DNA from 3 places in the Paenibacillus sp. FSL R5-0517 genome. Region 2 is predicted to be linked to each of the others. Evidence: a T-box and tRNA genes for the amino acid it is inferred to sense, from the RefSeq annotation. Region 2 holds a T-box; the other regions hold tRNA genes.
What was found. The T-box of region 2 lies ahead of leuS (leucine--tRNA ligase). A T-box ahead of a tRNA ligase gene usually reads a tRNA of that ligase, here a tRNA-Leu.
Positions count from the first base shown of each region.

Region 1 (4,218 bases), 2.4 Mb from region 2:
CGGTCGAGGGCTTATCCAAATATGCAAGTGATAGTTCGCATGTTTCGTTTCGAATCTAGTTTTCAGAGAACGAACTCTGAAATGTAAGCACCGCGTTTGGTGGCGATGGCGGAGGGGTTCCACACGTACCCATCCCGAACACGACCGTTAAGCCCTCTAGCGCCGATGGTACTTGGACCGCAGGGTCCTGGGAGAGTAGGACGCCGCCAAGCGATTTCCCTTTGGGGTATTTTTTTTGCCCCCCTTGTCAAGGAATAAGGGATATATATTAGGGCCCTTAGCTCAGTTGGTTAGAGCGCACCTCTGATAAGGGTGAGGCCGGTGGTTCGAGTCCACCAGGGCCCATAGCAAGACCACAACAAAAAAAACCAGAGTATGGGGCCATAGCTCAGCTGGGAGAGCGCCTGCCTTGCAAGCAGGAGGTCAGCGGTTCGATCCCGCTTGGCTCCACCATTCCCTGATAGCTCAGTTGGTAGAGCACTCGACTGTTAATCGAGTTGTCACAGGTTCGAGCCCTGTTCGGGGAGCCATATGGAGAGGTGTCCGAGCTGGCCGAAGGAGCACGATTGGAAATCGTGTAGGCGTCACAAGCGTCTCGAGGGTTCGAATCCCTCTCTCTCCGCCAGATAATTTTTTTAGCAAGGCCCGTTGGTCAAGGGGTTAAGACACCTCCCTTTCACGGAGGTAACAGGGGTTCGAATCCCCTACGGGTCATAGCAATACCTATTGCTTTAAAAAGGGATGAGAATCCCAAAGGTTCGTCGGAGGATATACCTCGTGAGCAGCTGCTTCGCAGTCTCGAACGAAGTGAGAGTATCCCCTACGGGTCATATTATGGAGGCTTAGCTCAGCTGGGAGAGCATCTGCCTTACAAGCAGAGGGTCGGGGGTTCGATCCCCTCAGCCTCCACCATATTATCTTTTTAACGACGCGGGGTGGAGCAGCCCGGTAGCTCGTCGGGCTCATAACCCGAAGGCCGCAGGTTCAAATCCTGCCCCCGCAATTCACTTTCCTCGAGAAAGTATTATGGAACCGTGGTGTAGTTGGCCTAACATGCCTGCCTGTCACGCAGGAGATCGCGGGTTCGAATCCCGTCGGTTCCGCCATTTTTAATTAAATATACACCATGCCGGTGTAGCTCAACTGGTAGAGCAACTGACTTGTAATCAGTAGGTTGGGGGTTCAAGTCCTCTCGCCGGCACCATTTTTAGTATTTACATCTGAATTTGTAATTGAATGTATATTATAGATGCAGTTGTTAATACTAAGATACTCTTAGTGGATGAATGGCTTACTCTATGGCGATCGTGGCGAAGTGGTTAACGCACCGGTTTGTGGATCCGGCATTCGGGGGTTCAATTCCCCTCGATCGCCCCATGATTTTTTTAATGGGGATTAGCCAAGCGGTAAGGCAACGGACTTTGACTCCGTCATGCATAGGTTCAAATCCTATATCCCCAGCCATTTCATTATTTTGAGTCATTAGCTCAGTTGGTAGAGCACCTGACTTTTAATCAGGGTGTCGAAGGTTCGAGCCCTTCATGACTCACCATTATATTTTGCGGTCGTGGCGGAATTGGCAGACGCGCACGGTTCAGGTCCGTGTGGGCTAACCCCCCGTGGAGGTTCGAGTCCTCTCGACCGCACCATATGTTTTGCGGAAGTGGCTCAGCGGTAGAGCATCGCCTTGCCAAGGCGAGGGTCGCGGGTTCGATTCCCGTCTTCCGCTCCATATTTGCGCCCTTAGCTCAGCTGGATAGAGCGTTTGACTACGAATCAAAAGGCCGGGAGTTCGAATCTCTCAGGGCGCGCCATTATTTTCATAAGTATCGGGATGTAGCTCAGCTTGGTAGAGCACCTGGTTTGGGACCAGGGGGTCGCATGTTCAAATCGTGTCATCCCGATTTTTTTTATTATGCGGGTGTAGTTCAATGGTAGAACTTTAGCCTTCCAAGCTAATAGCGTGGGTTCGATTCCCATCACCCGCTTCCTAGATATATTGAAAGAGCTCTTGCTTATTGCAGGGGCTCTTTTTGTATTAGTCATTTAAACTCTTAATTAGTGAACTCTAAATTAGCTTACTGTATAAGTATCTTAATTCACTTAATTCAAGGAACGACAAAAGCTCCGCTTTCTACGATGCACGCAGGAAGAGGAGCTTGCGATGTTTCATTAGTACGATGAGGAATAATTAGTATCTTTCAAGAATCGTCTGTGTCTTCAAGCCATCGGCCGGAATTAGCCAGTTGTTGTTCTCCAGCAATTGCAGCAGTTGGGTACGCAGGCCCGATACGGCTACAGCATCATCTGTTTTGAAAGAGACCTCTACGATATTTTCAGTACCTGTACCTGCTGCATTACGGATCGGCCATACTTCGAGTGTAAGTTCTTGACCATTCCATGTACCTTCATAACGTTGGAATGTGATCGGGCCATATGCACGGGATTGCGTCAGCTGTTGCTTGCCCCAGTTGGAGGCAGACCAGTTTTTCAATTTGCCAGGGAGCTTGTCCAGTAACATGTTCAAGGCTTCTTGCTCTGTAGGAAGATGAACACCTGTTGCATTGGTATCGACCTTTTTCGTGTTGGAGAAGCTTAGTGTTTGTTTGCCATATCCCCAATCGATCTCAGCCTCGTAATTATCATCCGATTTATCGAATCCTTCTTGGTTAGCCAATGTCAGCGCTGCGTTGATATCACCATTGATGACAGGGTATCGTTTTTTGTAGGTCAGTTCGTAGTTGTTTTTATCATCCTTCTTGCGAAAACGAACATTCCATCCTTGCTCATCCAGTCCGAGCGCATTGGTGTCAAAGTACTCTACGTTAATGTTTCTTGGCGTGGAACTCAGGCCGAGGGTCTGAATGACTTCACTGCGTGGTGTCCCATCTGTATTCAATACGAGTTCCGGCTTGGCTAGAAACTTTACTTCATAAGCAGGAACAGCATTGGCAGCAGCTGAAGCCTGGGGTGCTCCCAGAAACGTCAATCCACTTCCCAATGTTACGATGCTCAGCATGAATGAGGCAGTTACCTTTTTCCACTTTTTCAAAACCAATCACTCTCCTAATCTGGATTAACGTACAGCTCCCACTTTATCGTCCGAGTATCTGAACGCGATTAACGGGGAACGCACATTGCGTTAACCCTGCATAGATTTGATGAATGGCAAACGATAGTTTATAGAGGATCAGGGGAATTCGCTATGGAAACAGGGAAGCCGTAGCTCACCTCTCGCAGCACTTCTTTGAAGCGATTTACTTGAACTGAAGGATGGCGGTCCTTGTTATGTACGGTATATATATGGCGCGGTGCCTGCTCTCCCGGAATGGGAAGAACCTGAATGAGCCCGTGCTGCTCCTCCCACTGTACTGCCATTCGTGACATGAACGAGACAGGCCCCCCAATTAACACAAGCTGTTTGATGGCTTCCAGGGAATCCATCTCCACCGTACTCCTCAAACGAATGTCATGTTGCGCGAGCCATTGGTTGGTTAGTCGCCGAGTACTGGATTCGTTGCCATGTAGGGCAAATGGGATCTGAGCAATATGCTCAGGCGTCAATGGTTCCTTCTGGGCCAACCCATGCTGTGGAGAGCAGATTAATACCAAGTCATCCTCACATAACGTCTCAGCTTGCAGCGCGGGTCCGACAAACGGCTCAGAAGAGATCACCCCCAGATCAATCTGATGCCGAATTAACATCTCGCGAATAACGGGTGATGGTTTGACGGATAAGACGATACGAATGCCCGGAAATTCCTGAGAAAAGGTGTTAAGTATGCTGGGCAACAGATATGTAGCAGGTACATAGCTTGCCCCAATGTGCAGAGTGCCCCGATATAGACTGTCATATTCTTTTACTATCCGCCTTGCCTCTTGGGTCAGGGCATTGATTTTGACGGAATAGTGGAGCAGGGCTTGTCCGGCCTCCGTTAGAAAGGTCTTCCCACTGCGCGATTCGAATAATCGCACGCCCATCTCTTCCTCCAATGACTTCATATGAAATGTAACGGTTGGTTGTTTGATCCCCAGTAATTCTGCCACGCTTGTCATGTGATGATGCTTATCGATTAGTTCAACAATTTGCAGTTTGATCAGATTCAATGTCCCAACACTCCTCTCACTTCTACTAACCCCAATATATAAGATGATCTAATGTTTTTCATAAAGACGGAGAGTACAGAACCAATCTGAAGAAGCGAAGCCAAAAGCTTT
Region 1 is NZ_CP150235.1:360,327-364,544, forward strand. It holds rRNA gene MKX40_RS01675 (23S ribosomal RNA) at 1-19, shown strand, start outside; rRNA gene rrf (5S ribosomal RNA) at 96-212, shown strand; tRNA gene MKX40_RS01685 (tRNA-Ile) at 272-345, shown strand; tRNA gene MKX40_RS01690 (tRNA-Ala) at 378-453, shown strand; tRNA gene MKX40_RS01695 (tRNA-Asn) at 455-530, shown strand; tRNA gene MKX40_RS01700 (tRNA-Ser) at 534-625, shown strand; tRNA gene MKX40_RS01705 (tRNA-Glu) at 643-714, shown strand; tRNA gene MKX40_RS01710 (tRNA-Val) at 837-912, shown strand; tRNA gene MKX40_RS01715 (tRNA-Met) at 930-1,003, shown strand; tRNA gene MKX40_RS01720 (tRNA-Asp) at 1,029-1,106, shown strand; tRNA gene MKX40_RS01725 (tRNA-Thr) at 1,129-1,204, shown strand; tRNA gene MKX40_RS01730 (tRNA-His) at 1,302-1,377, shown strand; tRNA gene MKX40_RS01735 (tRNA-Gln) at 1,390-1,464, shown strand; tRNA gene MKX40_RS01740 (tRNA-Lys) at 1,477-1,552, shown strand; tRNA gene MKX40_RS01745 (tRNA-Leu) at 1,562-1,649, shown strand; tRNA gene MKX40_RS01750 (tRNA-Gly) at 1,658-1,732, shown strand; tRNA gene MKX40_RS01755 (tRNA-Arg) at 1,738-1,814, shown strand; tRNA gene MKX40_RS01760 (tRNA-Pro) at 1,831-1,904, shown strand; tRNA gene MKX40_RS01765 (tRNA-Gly) at 1,918-1,988, shown strand; gene MKX40_RS01770 (hypothetical protein) at 2,192-3,052, opposite strand; gene MKX40_RS01775 (LysR family transcriptional regulator) at 3,181-4,107, opposite strand.
Region 1: it has a tRNA-Leu gene. The T-box ahead of leuS (leucine--tRNA ligase) is inferred to sense a tRNA for this amino acid. The anticodon was not compared.

Region 2 (4,218 bases):
TCTGGCTGGCGAAATGCTTCTGGGAACAGGCAAGCTGCTTACCGAAGGAGGATACACGCCGCAAGAGCTTCAAGCTCGTGTCGCTGTACCTGGCGGTATTACCGCTCAGGCACTTGCACTGCTGAAGGTTAGTCTCGACGGTGTTTTCGACAGCCTGATCCGCACGACACATGACAAATATGATGAAGATTTGTTAAAGCTGGATGAACTATTTCGAGCCGGTGAGATTAACCGGCAACAATATTAACGAGTTTGCCTGGAACGGCAATGACCTTGCGAATGGTCTTGCCTTCCAGCGCCTGCTTAACAGGTGCCAGCTCCATCGTGAAGTCCTGCATACCCTGTGCATCCAAGTCCTTCGCGATCGTGGCACGAGTTACGATTTTACCGTTTACCTGAACAACGATTTCTACTTCCGCATCCACTGTCATGGACTCGTCATATTCCGGCCAAGCCACGTAAGAGATTCCACCTTCATGACCCAAACGACTCCACAGTTCTTCTGCCATATGCGGTGCCAGTGGTGACAGCAGTTGCACAAAGTTCTCCATCGCTTCACGAGGCAGTGTATCGGCTTTGTATGCATCGTTGATGAAGATCATCAGCTGGCTGATAGATGTGTTGAAGCGCAGATGTTCCAGATCTTCCGTCACTTTTTTGATCGTTTTGTGAGCAGTCCGCTTGAACTCATCCGTTCCACCGTCCACCGTAATCTTGTCATTGATGGCTCCTGTATCTTCGTTAATGAAGAGACGCCATACACGTGACAGGAAGCGGTGCATGCCTTCAACCCCGTTTGCATTCCACGGTTTTGTCGCTTCCAATGGTCCCATGAACATTTCGTACAGACGCAATGTATCCGCACCGAATTCATTCACAATTTCATCCGGGTTGATGACATTACCACGAGATTTACTCATTTTCTCATTGTTCGTGCCTAGGATCATACCTTGGTTCACCAGTTTGTGGAACGGCTCTTTGGTATCCACAACACCCAGATCATACAGTACTTTATGCCAGAAACGAGCATACAGCAAGTGAAGCACCGCGTGCTCCGCTCCGCCAATGTACAGATCAACAGGCAGCCACTGCTGCTGTTTCTCCTTGGAGATCAGTTCCTTGTCATTGTGCGGATCGATAAAGCGCAGGTAATACCAGCAGCTACCCGCCCATTGTGGCATGGTGTTGGTCTCACGACGCGCCTTCATTCCCGTTTCCGGATCTACCGTATTCACCCACTCCGTAACATTCGCCAGTGGTGATTCTCCAGTACCCGAAGGTTTGATCTGATCGATATCAGGCAGCAGCAGTGGAAGTTGATCCTCCGGTACGGTCTTCATCGTTCCGTCTTCCAGATGCAGAATCGGAATTGGCTCACCCCAGTAGCGCTGACGGCTGAACAGCCAATCACGCAGACGATAGGTTACTTTCCCTTGTCCTTTACCGTTCTCTTCCAACCAGGCAATCATCTTGGCAACTGCTTCTTCATTGTTCAGTCCGTTCAGGAAATCGGAATTCACATGTGCGCCATCACCGGAATATGCCTCTTGTGTAACGTCTCCACCTTGAATAACCTCAATGATATCCAGACCGAACTGCTTCGCAAATTCCCAGTCACGCGCATCATGCCCTGGAACAGCCATAACCGCACCTGTACCATAACCCGCAAGAACGTAATCAGCAATCCAGATCGGCAATTTTGCACCATTAACGGGATTGATTGCATAAGCACCAGTGAATACACCTGTTTTGTCCTTGGCCAAATCCGTACGTTCCAGATCACTCTTACGAGAAGCCTGCTCCTGATAAGCCTGAATCGCTTCACGTTGGTCATCCGTTGTAATCGCTTCTACCAATTCATGTTCCGGAGCAAGTACTGCAAAGCTCGCACCGAACAATGTGTCCGCACGGGTAGTGAATACCTTAATAACTTCCTCGCGACCTTCAATGGCAAAAACAACTTCTGCACCTGTCGATTTACCGATCCAGTTACGCTGCATATCCTTGATGCTTTCAGACCAATCCAGCTCTTCCAAGTCTTCCAACAGACGCTCTGCATACTCGGTAATTTTCAGTACCCATTGACGCATCGGTTTACGTACAACCGGATGTCCACCGCGTTCACTCTTGCCATCAATAACCTCTTCATTAGCCAGTACCGTTCCAAGTGCTTCGCACCAGTTTACTGCGACTTCGTCCACATAAGCGAGGCCCTTATTGTACAACTGGATAAATATCCATTGTGTCCATTTATAATACTCAGGGTCCGTTGTGCTGATCTCACGATCCCAGTCATAGGAGAAACCGAGTGATTTGATCTGGCGACGGAAGTTGTCAATATTGCGGAATGTAATATGCCGTGGATGTTCACCTGTATCCAATGCATGCTGCTCAGCAGGCAGACCGAAAGCATCCCAACCCATCGGATGTAATACATTGTAACCGCGCATACGTTTGTAACGGGAAACGATATCCGTTGCCGTATATCCTTCCGGGTGACCTACGTGCAGACCTGAACCGGATGGATAAGGGAACATATCCAGTGCATAAAATTTCGGTTTAGCAGGGTCCTCACCCGTTTTAAACGTTTTATTGGCATCCCAGTATTGCTGCCAACTTTTTTCCATGACTTGTGGCTGATAGCCGTGCTTCGGCTGGTTATTCTCACTCATCTATTGTTCCTCCTTCAGGTTACTCGCTTAGCTTTAATTGCAACAAAAAAACCTCAGCATCCCGTAGCGTTTGCAGCGCTAGGGACGAGAGGTTGAATTCCCGTGGTACCACCCTAGTTAGCGGACGAACGTGCTTCGTCATCCACTCCCTTTGGACCTGTAACGGCGGTTAACCGATGCGGATTTCCATTCCTGAATTCCAGCTTATACTTAGCAGGTTAGACAGGATGGTGTAATCACCGCATTTCTCCAAGGCGAGTTCGCAATTTACTGTCAACCGGCTTGCACCAACCGCCGGCTCTCTGTGATGTACAGAAATCACTACTAATCCTTATCATCGAAATATGTATACAATATCGGGAACATTATATAAAAAAGCAAGCCCAAAGTCAATATTACATGTTATAAACACCATCTTGAAGCTCATGGTTCGTACCCTTCATAACGCGGTTGCTGTTCAGGACAACCGAAATCGCTCAATTCCTTCCTCCAGGTTATGAATAGTCCAATTCACATGTTCCTGATTGTCATATTGCCGATAAGCGCACTCAATGCGCAGCACCAGATCAAAGTATAAGTCATACAGACTTCTTCTTTTTAGCTCACTTTCAGTCGTAATCGCACGCCCATAACCTTTCACAAAACCGGGTGTATAGTTAAAATGACTGAAATAATGCTCCATCAGAGGGTCTGCCCACAGTGAACGTTCAAAATCAATAATTGCTGTGATGCGACCTTTGTCTACTAGAATATTTCCATCCCATAGATCCCAGCTGACAAGAAGAGGTTCTTTTACATCGTCCAACACATCCGATTTCTCTTCAATCAAACGTCTCAATTCAGAGTGATCCATCGAAAATGTAATCCCGGCTTCTTCCCCATCGGCAAGAACGTCTTCCATCAGGTTCATAAATGCTTCTTTCCATGTGGAATAACGCTGTTTTTGCTCTGAGAAATATCCGAACTTCTCGCCCTTGATTTCATTTATTCGACGATTGTAACGCCCCAGTTGTTGTTCAACGGCTTCCTGCTCTTCCGCAGAATACTGATCCTTGACCTGATTATAGGGTGTTCCAGACATGTACTCCATGATAAAATACCGCGCTGAAGCCATGGTTAACGAATCATCATAAACCAGAACTTTGGGTACGGGAACATCCTTCAACTCGCCGATGAGACGCAGTGCCTCGACCTCAGCAATCATCAGATCCTGCTCACAGCGCATCAGATTGGTGGAAGCCGAAGGGGCAATTTTGAGTACCACTTGCTGTTGGTCACTCAATGTAATGAGATATGCATGATTGGCCCAGCCATCCACCATTTCCTTGTAGTCCTGTATACTTGCAGATAGATGCTGCTCGATTATGGCATTTATTTGTTCTGACGAGAGTCTTGTTTTATATGTACTTTCCACTTCCACACCTCACCTCGACTATTGGTTTCCATAGAAAACGCTTTCTATCCGACTATTATCGCCTCCTTTACTTTAGCTCGCAATACTTTTTGTCACGCTCTTGGGTCTTTCCAAGCATTTCTTCGCCCGATC
Region 2 is NZ_CP150235.1:4,924,011-4,928,228, forward strand. It holds gene comER (late competence protein ComER) at 1-247, shown strand, start outside; gene leuS (leucine--tRNA ligase) at 228-2,672, opposite strand; T-box leader at 2,750-3,019, opposite strand; gene MKX40_RS21920 (aminoglycoside phosphotransferase family protein) at 3,130-4,086, opposite strand.

Region 3 (4,218 bases), 500 kb from region 2:
ACTCTGCAATAGGCAAACCCTTCTGTGCAGCAGCAAGTACCATGACGCCCCTAGCCTGACTGACAGACATCGCTGTTGTAACGTTCCGATTGAAAAAAAGTTTCTCTAACGCTACTGCGTCCGGTTTGTACTTATCAATTAATTGCACCATACCTTCATATACATGAAGCAACCGTTCCTCTTCAGGGGTATGAGCTTCCGTCTGAATACATCCATATTGTACGGGTACCACTTTACTGCCGATTTTATCAACAAAACCAAAACCAACAATCGCAATCCCCGGGTCAATTCCCAAAAAACGCAAAACCATCTCTCCCTCACAAAAGCGAACATATGTATCGTTCATTTCATTATAACAAAAGATAGACCCTGCGGCAGGAAAAACTTTGTCTAACCCATTACTCGTCTTTATTCGTGATTTTTTTCATGTTTATTCGTATTTTCATGTATTTCGGCAAAAACGACAAAAAGGACATCTCTTCGATGTCCATCACCACATTCCACGTATATTAGTTCGCGAAACACCAATGCCACTGGTCTCCAACCATCTAATTATTACTTCAGTATCTTAACGTTGTAAGTTAGCACAAAAGATTACCCGCCATTGCGGATTAAATGATGATCTTCATCCACCGCATAGTCACTAAACGTTGAGATTACGCTATCATACTCATCCTTGTCCTGAATCCGGATACCCTGCTGCAATTGCTCCAGCACCCCTTCAGGCAAAGAACTCTCCAACGTCCCCACATCCAACTGAAAAAACGTACGAATAACCTTCTCTTCTGCAGGCTTACCCTCATACAAATTAAGGTTCCCCACAGCATCTATGCTAATATACGCCTGCTGTTTGCAAAGCGGTGAAAGGTCATCTACACGTTGCTTCAAATGCAACTCATCTGATGTTCCAACGGTAGCATCCCATTCCGGATGTTGAACCAGCAGCATCTTCAACTGTGGTCTAGCCATCTTGCCCAACTGTTCTGTCTCCACTCCGCAAATGTACTGTGTTTCCAAAACCACACTCGTTAAATGATCCGGATCAGTATTAAGTTGCTCTACTAACGCCTGAATCTCCTGATCAGATCTGGTCTCCGGCGTAACAGGTCCCATCACACTAGTTGCCTCACTAAAATTAGTGGTCAGCAAACGTTCAATCGCCGATGAGATAGACAATCCGCTGTAAGCCAATATCGTAACTGCAAGCAAAGCAACCGTCATCCATACTGTTCGTTTCCACCGTCGCCAGCGTCTCTTGAATTGTTTCCTGAAGTTAAACGTGTTCACATGAACCCCTTCTATCACTTTTTAAACCTATTGTGACCTAAAGAACGAGGCTTTATGCAAAACTTGTCGTCTGAAGAGTAACCCGTATATTCATGAACCAAGGGACCATGGGCCAATAGCTGATGGCATATTGAAAGTTATGTTAAGCACACATCGTAATCGTATTCCCTTTGTAATATCGCAACGTAATAAAGATAAACACAAAAAAAGTACTATCTATAAGTTAGATAGTACTTTTTCGAGATCGGGATGACACGATTTGAACATGCGACCCCCTGGTCCCAAACCAGGTGCTCTACCAAGCTGAGCTACATCCCGTTATATATACCGGCGAGAGGACTCGAACCTCCACGGTTTCCCACTCGATTTTGAGTCGAGCGCGTCTGCCATTCCGCCACGCCGGCAAATTATGAAGTTATAATGGCGCGCCCTGAGAGATTCGAACTCCCGGCCTTTTGATTCGTAGTCAAACGCTCTATCCAGCTGAGCTAAGGGCGCAAATATTGGAGCGGAAGACGGGAATCGAACCCGCGACCCTCGCCTTGGCAAGGCGATGCTCTACCGCTGAGCCACTTCCGCATACGGTATTGATAGATATAAAATGGCGGAACCGACGGGATTCGAACCCGCGATCTCCTGCGTGACAGGCAGGCATGTTAGGCCAACTACACCACGGTTCCAGATCACTTTCCATTGGGAAAGTATAATTGCGGGGGCAGGATTTGAACCTGCGGCCTTCGGGTTATGAGCCCGACGAGCTACCGGGCTGCTCCACCCCGCGTCGTTATTAAAAATCTTATGGTGGAGGCTGAGGGGATCGAACCCCCGACCCTCTGCTTGTAAGGCAGATGCTCTCCCAGCTGAGCTAAGCCTCCATAATATGACCCGTAGGGGATTCGAACCCCTGTTACCTCCGTGAAAGGGAGGTGTCTTAACCCCTTGACCAACGGGCCTTAATGGCTCCCCGAACAGGGCTCGAACCTGTGACAACTCGATTAACAGTCGAGTGCTCTACCAACTGAGCTATCAGGGAATAATATGCATTTGCAGGGCAAATGCAATCCATCGTACAATGTCCACATGCAGAGCTTGTTTTCTATGTATGATGAAAGAGTTCGCTTGGCGGCGTCCTACTCTCCCAGGACCCTGCGGTCCAAGTACCATCGGCGCTAGAGGGCTTAACGGTCGTGTTCGGGATGGGTACGTGTGGAACCCCTCCGCCATCGCCACCAAACGCATAGCTTACATTTCAGAGTTCGTTCTCTGAAAACTAGATTCGAAACGAAACATGCGAATGATCACTTGCATATTTGGATAAGCCCTCGACCGATTAGTACTGGTCAGCTCCATGCATTGCTGCACTTCCACCCCCAGCCTATCTACCTCGTCGTCTTCAAGGGGTCTTACATACTGGGAAATCTCATCTTGAGGGGGGCTTCACGCTTAGATGCTTTCAGCGTTTATCCCGTCCGTACATAGCTACCCAGCGGTGCTCCTGGCGGAACAACTGGTACACCAGCGGTACGTCCATCCCGGTCCTCTCGTACTAAGGACAGCTCCTCTCAAATTTCCTACGCCCACGACAGATAGGGACCGAACTGTCTCACGACGTTCTGAACCCAGCTCGCGTACCGCTTTAATGGGCGAACAGCCCAACCCTTGGGACCTACTTCAGCCCCAGGATGCGATGAGCCGACATCGAGGTGCCAAACCTCCCCGTCGATGTGGACTCTTGGGGGAGATAAGCCTGTTATCCCCAGGGTAGCTTTTATCCGTTGAGCGATGGCCCTTCCATGCGGTACCACCGGATCACTAAGCCCGACTTTCGTCCCTGCTCGACTTGTAGGTCTCGCAGTCAAGCTCCCTTATGCCTTTGCACTCTTCGAATGATTTCCAACCATTCTGAGGGAACCTTTGGGCGCCTCCGTTACTCTTTAGGAGGCGACCGCCCCAGTCAAACTGCCCACCTGACACTGTCCCCGCACCGGATTACGGTACCAGGTTAGAACCTAGATACGATCAGGGTGGTATCCCAACGTTGCCTCCACACAAGCTGGCGCTCATGTCTCTCAGGCTCCCACCTATCCTGTACAGATCGTACCCAAATTCAATATCAAGCTGCAGTAAAGCTCCATGGGGTCTTTCCGTCTTGTCGCGGGTAACCTGCATCTTCACAGGTATTAAAATTTCACCGGATCTCTCGTTGAGACAGCGCCCAAGTCGTTACGCCATTCGTGCGGGTCAGAATTTACCTGACAAGGAATTTCGCTACCTTAGGACCGTTATAGTTACGGCCGCCGTTTACTGGGGCTTCGGTTCACAGCTTCGGATTGCTCCTAACCACTCCCCTTAACCTTCCAGCACCGGGCAGGCGTCAGCCCGTATACTTCGCCTTACGGCTTCGCACAGACCTGTGTTTTTGCTAAACAGTCGCTTGGGCCTTTTCACTGCGGCCCCCTCGTGCTATTCACACTACCGGGGCACCCCTTCTCCCGAAGTTACGGGGTCATTTTGCCGAGTTCCTTAACGAGAGTTCTTCCGCGCGCCTTAGAATACTCTTCTCGCCTACCTGTGTCGGTTTGCGGTACGGGCACCTTCACCTGGCTAGAGGCTTTTCTTGGCAGTGTGAGATCATGACCTTCGCTACTACAATTTTCGCTCCCCATCACAGCTCAGCCTTATGATGTGCGGATTTGCCTACACATCAGCCTTACTGCTTAGACGGACATCCATCAGTCCGCGTCACTACCCTACTGCGTCCCCCCATTGCTCATAACGGCTTACGGTGGTACAGGAATTTCGACCTGTTGTCCTTCGACTACGCCTTTCGGCCTCGCCTTAGGTCCCGACTTACCCTGAGCGGACGAGCCTTCCTCAGGAACCCTTAGGCTTTCGGCGGATCAGATTCTCACTGATCTTTTCGTTACTCAT
Region 3 is NZ_CP150235.1:5,427,890-5,432,107, forward strand. It holds gene ruvC (crossover junction endodeoxyribonuclease RuvC) at 1-304, opposite strand, end outside; gene MKX40_RS24220 (BofC C-terminal domain-containing protein) at 595-1,287, opposite strand; tRNA gene MKX40_RS24225 (tRNA-Pro) at 1,532-1,605, opposite strand; tRNA gene MKX40_RS24230 (tRNA-Leu) at 1,613-1,691, opposite strand; tRNA gene MKX40_RS24235 (tRNA-Arg) at 1,709-1,785, opposite strand; tRNA gene MKX40_RS24240 (tRNA-Gly) at 1,792-1,866, opposite strand; tRNA gene MKX40_RS24245 (tRNA-Asp) at 1,890-1,967, opposite strand; tRNA gene MKX40_RS24250 (tRNA-Met) at 1,995-2,068, opposite strand; tRNA gene MKX40_RS24255 (tRNA-Val) at 2,087-2,162, opposite strand; tRNA gene MKX40_RS24260 (tRNA-Glu) at 2,169-2,240, opposite strand; tRNA gene MKX40_RS24265 (tRNA-Asn) at 2,245-2,320, opposite strand; rRNA gene rrf (5S ribosomal RNA) at 2,405-2,521, opposite strand; rRNA gene MKX40_RS24275 (23S ribosomal RNA) at 2,598-4,218, opposite strand, start outside.
Region 3: it has a tRNA-Leu gene. The T-box ahead of leuS (leucine--tRNA ligase) is inferred to sense a tRNA for this amino acid. The anticodon was not compared.